DNA from 3 places in the Citrobacter braakii genome. Region 2 is predicted to be linked to each of the others. Evidence: predicted binding sites of a transcription regulator. Region 2 holds the regulator's gene; each other region holds the start of a gene.

Region 1 (2,276 bases), 200 kb from region 2:
GTAAATCAGGCCGCGTTTGGTTGGGCGTTGACCCGGCGACAAGACTTCGACAATCGCGCTCTTGCCAGACTTGGCAATAGAACCCAGCGCTTTTTCCACCACGTTTGCCAGACCGCCTTTCTTGTTGCCTGGAGAAGGGTTGGCGCTGCGATCCGTTTTGCCCATATCAAGGTAGTTATCGTACCAGGCCATCTCTTCAAGCAGGCGTTTACCTACTTCTTCGTTAATCGCACGTGGGGTCAGAAGATGGATGGCATCGCGCACTTCGGTAACCTCAGAGAACATTACGGTGGCGCCGCAGCGTACTAACAGGTCGGAGGCATAACCGACCGCCGGGTTGGCCGTCACGCCTGAAAACGCATCGCTGCCGCCGCACTGCATGCCGACCACCAGTTCTGACGCCGGGCAGGTCTCACGCTGGCGTTGATTGAGTTTTGCCAGATGGCGTTCGGCCACCTGCAAAATATCGGCAACCATCGATTGAAAGCCAACGTGTTTTTCATCCTGCAGGCTGACGATGCTGGCGCTGCCGACCGGAATACTTTTCACATCGTGCGTGCCTTCCAGCAGGCGCTCTGGCTGAAGTTTTTCGCAGCCGAGGCCAATGACCATCACTTCACCGCCAAAGTTCGGGTTTAGCGCAATATTGTGAATGGTACGAATCGGCACGATGGCGGCTGGGGCATTAATCGCCACGCCGCAGCCGTACAGATGATTGAGTCCGACCACGCCGTCAACGTTCGGGTATTTTGGCAGCAGATCGCGCTCAATGATTTTCACCACATAATCCACCACGCCCGCCACGCAGTGCACACTGGTGGAAATACCGAGCAGATTCTTGGTGCCGACACTACCGTCTGCATTGCGATAACCTTCGAAGGTGTAACCTTCAAGAGGCGGCAGCGGTTCTGGCACTTTGGTTGCCAGCGGCAGCGTCTCCAGCGGCGGGGCCTTGGGTAGCTCAACCATTGATTCATCAATCCAACTGCCGCGTGGGATATCGCGAACGGCATAGCCTATCACTTCGCCATAACGCACGATTTCGCCGCGAACAGGAATATCCAGGAGCGCCACTTTATGTCCCTGGGGAATATGTTCAATGAGTTCCAGTCCGTCTGGAAAACGCGTCCTAGCTTTCAGACCATTGTCATTGACAATTATCGCCACATTATCTGTTTCGTGAACTTTAATATAAAACGCCGTTGGCGATTCTTGTCTGATTTCGATGTCGGCCATTGTCCAGTATTCTCCAACAAGGTGGTGATAATAGTGTGGATATTTATATTTTGAATCTAATTATAAGTAATAAAGATTCGGTATCGTGAAATAAGAATGTCAGGAGTTTATCACCAAGAATGTGATGATGATCACTTAAACTTAGCAAGGCCGCCCCACCAGGGGTAGCAATACGTAAATGTGTGCATTAGCGCCCATGCATGTGTGCATATGCCCAAAACATTATTTTAATAACGCATGTTTAATGAGCGCTTGCACAATGATTAACGTTGCGCTGCTGATTATACTAAATCACGGTTTCATAGCGTCTGATAAATTATTATGCGTTCTTATTATCAGTAATTTATCACCAGGAATATCTACCCAATAATAATAAAAATTTAATGTACCCGAGGTAATTAGAATGATTCTGGATACAGTTGTCGAGAAAAAGAAAGGCACGCACACCCGTTACTTAATATTGCTGATAATATTTATCGTTACAGCCGTTAACTATGCGGACCGTGCAACGCTGTCAATTGCCGGCACGGAAGTGGCGAAAGAGTTACAGCTCAGTGCCATCTCAATGGGGTACATTTTCTCCGCTTTCGGCTGGGCTTACCTGTTAATGCAAATCCCCGGCGGCTGGCTGCTGGATAAGTTCGGTTCAAAGAAAGTCTATACCTACAGCCTGTTCTTCTGGTCGCTGTTTACCTTCCTGCAGGGCTTTGTAGACATGTTCCCGCTGGCCTGGGCGGGTATTTCAATGTTCATCATGCGCTTTATGCTGGGCTTCTCGGAAGCGCCGTCCTTCCCGGCGAATGCCCGTATCGTGGCGGCCTGGTTCCCGACGAAAGAGCGCGGTACGGCGTCCGCAATTTTTAACTCCGCACAGTATTTCTCTCTGGCGCTGTTTTCGCCGCTGCTGGGCTGGCTGACCTTCGCCTGGGGCTGGGAACACGTCTTTACCGTGATGGGCGTGATTGGTTTTGTGCTCACCGGACTGTGGGTAAAGTTTATTCATAACCCAACCGATCACCCGCGTATGTCGCAAGAAGAGC
Region 2 (2,276 bases):
GTCCAGCGACTGATGGAAGGCAAAAAGATAGAGTAAGGTGTTATTTTGCCGGATGGCGGCTGATGCCTTATCCGGCCTACGCGTTTATATCCTGTAGGCCTGATAAGTGAAACGCCATCAGGCATGACATCACGAAGCAGCAACCACTTCATAGGAGTGGGTAATGTTCACCGCCTTTTCCAGCATCAGCGCCACGGAGCAATATTTTTCCGCAGAGAGATCGACTGCGCGCGAAACGGACGCATCTTTCAGATCGTTACCCGTTACGATGAAATGCAGGTTGATGTGGGTAAACAGGCGCGGCGCTTCATCACGACGCTCTGAGGTCAGTTTCACTTCGCAGTTGGTCACATCCTGACGACCTTTTTGCAGGATCGAAACCACATCAATTGCGCTGCAACCGCCCGCAGCCATTAATACCATTTCCATCGGGCTCGGCGCTTTATCACCGGAGTTACCGTCCATCAAAATTTGGTGACCAGAGGCGGACTCACCGAGGAAGGTTAACCCCTCAACCCACTTTACACGCGCTTGCATATTTCGTAACTCCAATGTTTCAATTTTCCTGACAGATTACGCGTACATAACAATTCTCGCAACGGAAGGCGACCTGCGTCATGCTGAAGCGAGACACCAGGAGACACACGGCGAAAGCTATGCTAAAACAGTCAGGATGCTACAGTAATACATTGACGTACTGCATGTATGCAGAGGACATCACATTACAGGCTGCAGTTAATTTTTGACAGCCCCTTTCCCAGGTAGCGGGAAGCATATTTTTGCAAACCCAGAGGCAGCGTCGTTTTCTGGCTCTGGAGACAGCTTATAACAGAGGATAACCGCGCATGGTGCTTGGCAAACCGCAAACAGACCCGACTCTCGAATGGTTCTTGTCTCATTGCCATATTCATAAGTACCCATCGAAGAGCACGCTGATTCACCAGGGTGAAAAAGCGGAAACGTTGTATTACATCGTTAAAGGCTCAGTGGCAGTGCTGATCAAAGATGAAGAAGGGAAAGAAATGATCCTTTCTTATCTGAATCAGGGCGATTTTATTGGTGAATTAGGCCTCTTCGAAGAAGGTCAGGAACGTAGCGCTTGGGTACGTGCCAAAACCGCATGTGAAGTCGCTGAAATTTCCTACAAAAAATTTCGCCAATTAATCCAGGTCAACCCGGATATTCTGATGCGCCTGTCTTCACAGATGGCTCGTCGCCTGCAGGTCACGTCTGAAAAAGTCGGCAACCTTGCCTTCCTCGACGTAACGGGTCGTATCGCGCAGACTCTGCTGAATCTGGCGAAACAGCCTGATGCGATGACCCACCCGGACGGCATGCAGATTAAAATCACCCGTCAGGAAATCGGCCAGATCGTTGGCTGCTCCCGTGAGACCGTTGGTCGTATTCTGAAGATGCTGGAAGATCAAAACCTGATCTCCGCACACGGTAAGACCATCGTCGTCTACGGCACCCGTTAACCCCATCGAAGTGGCGCGTTACTCAGTGATGCGCCACTTTTGTTTACACCGATGTGGCGAAGACTGATATACCACCCAGAGATCAACTACGCACTACGGCAGACGCTGGTGCTATGTTTACCTGTGGCTGTTGGTCTGATCATCGGTCAGCTTCATCTGGGACTCCTCTTCTCCCTGGTCCCTGCCTGCTGCAACATTGCTGGTCTTGATACCCCGCATAAGCGCTTTTTCAAACGTTTAGCTATTGGCGCGTCTTTGTTTGCCGGTTGCAGTCTGATCATGCAGTTGCTGCTGGCACAGGCCATACCGCTGCCGCTTATCCTCACCGGACTGACGCTGATTCTTGGCGTAACCGCCGAGCTAAGCCCTCTGCATGCCCGACTGTTACCGGCCTCACTTATCGCCGCGATTTTCACGCTAAGCCTGGTCGGGAACATGCCCGTCTGGGAACCGTTGCTGATCTATGCGCTGGGCACGTTATGGTACGGCCTGTTCAACTGGTTCTGGTTCTGGATGTGGCGCGAGCAGCCGCTCCGTGAATCGCTCAGCTTGTTGTACCGTGAATTAGCCGATTACTGTGAGGCCAAGTACAGCCTGCTGACCCAGCATGCCGATCCGGAAAAAGCGCTACCTCCCCTGCTGGTTCGCCAGCAGAAAGCGGTGGATCTGATTACCCAGTGCTACCAGCAAATGCATATGCTGTCGGCGCATCGCAACAACGATTACAAGCGCCTGCTGCGTGCCTTTCAGGAGGCACTGGACTTGCAGGAGCATATTTCCGTCAGCCTCCACCAGCCG
Region 3 (2,276 bases), 1.1 Mb from region 2:
TCCTTCAGACCACGCCTGAGCGGCGCGCTGATGAGAACGGTGCGCCAGGGCATCCTGTTGCTCTCGCGTAATCCCATAAGTTTTGGCCATTTGCTCGGCCGTATCCCCCATGCGTAAACCGGTGGAATACTCGGCGACGGCTGGCGGTACGGGCATCAGGTCACGTAAGCGCAGTCGGGAGAAAAGTTTAAGACGCTGACCGGTGGTCCGGGCCTTATTGACATCCACCAGCACCCGCGCCAACTTTTTGCTAACGCCAATAGGCAGAACTGACGAGGAGTCCGCACCGCCGGCAATTCCTGCGCGAATAGTCCCCGCCATCAGGCTTTCCGCGACATTCGCCACCGCCTGGAAACTGGTGGCGCAGGCTCGGCTTACGCTGTAGGCATCGGTGTGCACATTCATCCCGGTTCCCAGCACGATTTCACGAGCAATATTTGGGGCTTCGGGCATTTGCACCACCTGGCCAAAGACCAGTTGCTCAATCACATCAGCAGAAATTTCGCTGCGCGCCAGCAGCTCGCCAACGACCATTTTCCCCAAATCTACGGCGGGAATGCCATGAAACGCGGTTGCCTGGCGGGCAAATGGCGTACGCAATCCGCTTACGATGGCGATGCGATCGCCCTGGCGGGTAACCAGCGGTAAAGCCTGACTCATAACACTCCCCTGTAAAAAATAAAAATAAGTGGTCTGACCTGATCACAGTCTTAACCAATTTTTTACATTTAGCCAAGCAGGGAGAAAAGAAAGTGGGAGCTATGACACAGTGAATAATCACTGACAGTGACGAAAAAGCCCTTGCTACCGGGTAACAAGGGCTTTTAAAGAAGGGATTAACGCAGGCCCAGCTGGAAGATCAGCGTTTCAGCTTCACAGGCAAAAACAAAGTCGATATCCAGACGCACACCTTCAGACTCTTCAGTAAAGGTCGAGGTGATTTGGCAAGGCTCAGATTCCACGCCACGCGCCTTCTCAGTCAGAGCGGCCAGCGTTTCTTCTGCCTCTGCACGATTCGCGAACACACGGCTGTATGACGCGGTGCAATCGGAGTTGTCCATGATGGTGCCAACATCCATACAGCAGCAAACCGGGGTTTCATCAGCACTGCATTTACTCATTGTAGATTTCCTCTGTATTCGCACCTGTGGTGCCAGATAAACGATGGGGATATTTTACGCTCCCATTATTCGCCTCTCCAGTCGTTAATTGTATGAAATGGGATAAGTGACCGAAATCACACTTAAAAATGATCTAAAACAAAAATCACCCAAACAGGTGAGTGTGCATACCCGCAATTTTGCCAGCTGGATCGCGTTTCCGAGATCAGAATTGAAAATATTTATAAACATACTTGCAACATTTCAGCTGGTCAGACCTATACTCTCGGCACTGGTCTGATTTCTAAGTTGTACCTCAGACCCTACACTTCGCGCTCCTGTTACGGTATGTAACATTGTTTGTATAAAAATAAATCAATGAGGTTATGGTCATGAGCCAGAAAACCCTGTTTACAAAGTCTGCTCTCGCAGTCGCAGTGGCAATTATCTCCACACAGGCCTGGTCTGCAGGCTTTCAGTTAAACGAATTTTCTTCCTCTGGCCTTGGCCGGGCATATTCGGGTGAAGGCGCTATTGCAGATGATGCAGGTAACGCCAGTCGTAACCCGGCGCTGATTATGATGTTTGACCGCCCTACTTTTTCAGCGGGTGCGGTGTATATCGATCCAGACGTGAATATTTCCGGTAAATCGCCATACACCGGTCGCAGCACCGATGCGGACAACATCGCGCCTACGGCGTGGGTTCCCAATGCTCACTTCGTGATGCCGATCAACGAACAGTTTGGTTGGGGGGCTTCTGTCACGTCAAACTATGGCCTGGCAACCGAATTTAACGATAACTACATCGTCGGCGAATACGGCGGGAAGACCGATCTTAAAACGGTCAACCTGAACCTGAGCGGTGCCTACCGTCTGAATGATAGCTGGAGCTTTGGCGTTGGTTTTAATGCCGTCTATGCCGATGCAAAAATTGAGCGTTATTCCGGTGAACAAACTGCTGCATTGCCAAAAGTCAGCCAGAAAATTGCCAGCCTGAAAGGTGACGAATGGGGTTACGGCTGGAACGCTGGTATTTTGTACGAGCTGGATAAAAATAACCGCTACGGTTTAACGTATCGTTCTGAAGTCAAAATCGACTTCGATGGCGATTACAAGAGCGGCATCCGCACCCAGGCCAACGCGTTACCTGGCGCAGGCACGGCGTTCCCTTGGG

What was found. The regulator CRP, encoded in region 2, controls carbon source genes, mostly activating them, when cyclic AMP is high. The targets are predictions, from matches to a motif close to ATGTGANNNNNNTCACAT.
Region 1: garD (galactarate dehydratase) is a predicted target of CRP. The motif match lies at 1,356-1,373, and genes of this name have one in related genera.
Region 3: GFC06_RS11510 (YfcZ/YiiS family protein) is a predicted target of CRP. The motif match lies at 1,226-1,243, and genes of this name have one in related genera.

Annotation. Positions count from the first base shown of each region.
Region 1 is NZ_CP045771.1:1,571,342-1,573,617, forward strand. It holds gene garD (galactarate dehydratase) at 1-1,236, opposite strand, end outside; gene garP (galactarate/glucarate/glycerate transporter GarP) at 1,640-2,276, shown strand, end outside.
Region 2 is NZ_CP045771.1:1,368,285-1,370,560, reverse strand. It holds gene GFC06_RS06280 (phosphoribulokinase) at 1-36, shown strand, start outside; gene GFC06_RS06275 (OsmC family protein) at 130-537, opposite strand; gene crp (cAMP-activated global transcriptional regulator CRP) at 846-1,478, shown strand; gene GFC06_RS06265 (YccS/YhfK family putative transporter) at 1,530-2,276, shown strand, end outside.
Region 3 is NZ_CP045771.1:2,490,321-2,492,596, reverse strand. It holds gene fadI (acetyl-CoA C-acyltransferase FadI) at 1-660, opposite strand, end outside; gene GFC06_RS11510 (YfcZ/YiiS family protein) at 837-1,121, opposite strand; gene fadL (long-chain fatty acid transporter FadL) at 1,493-2,276, shown strand, end outside.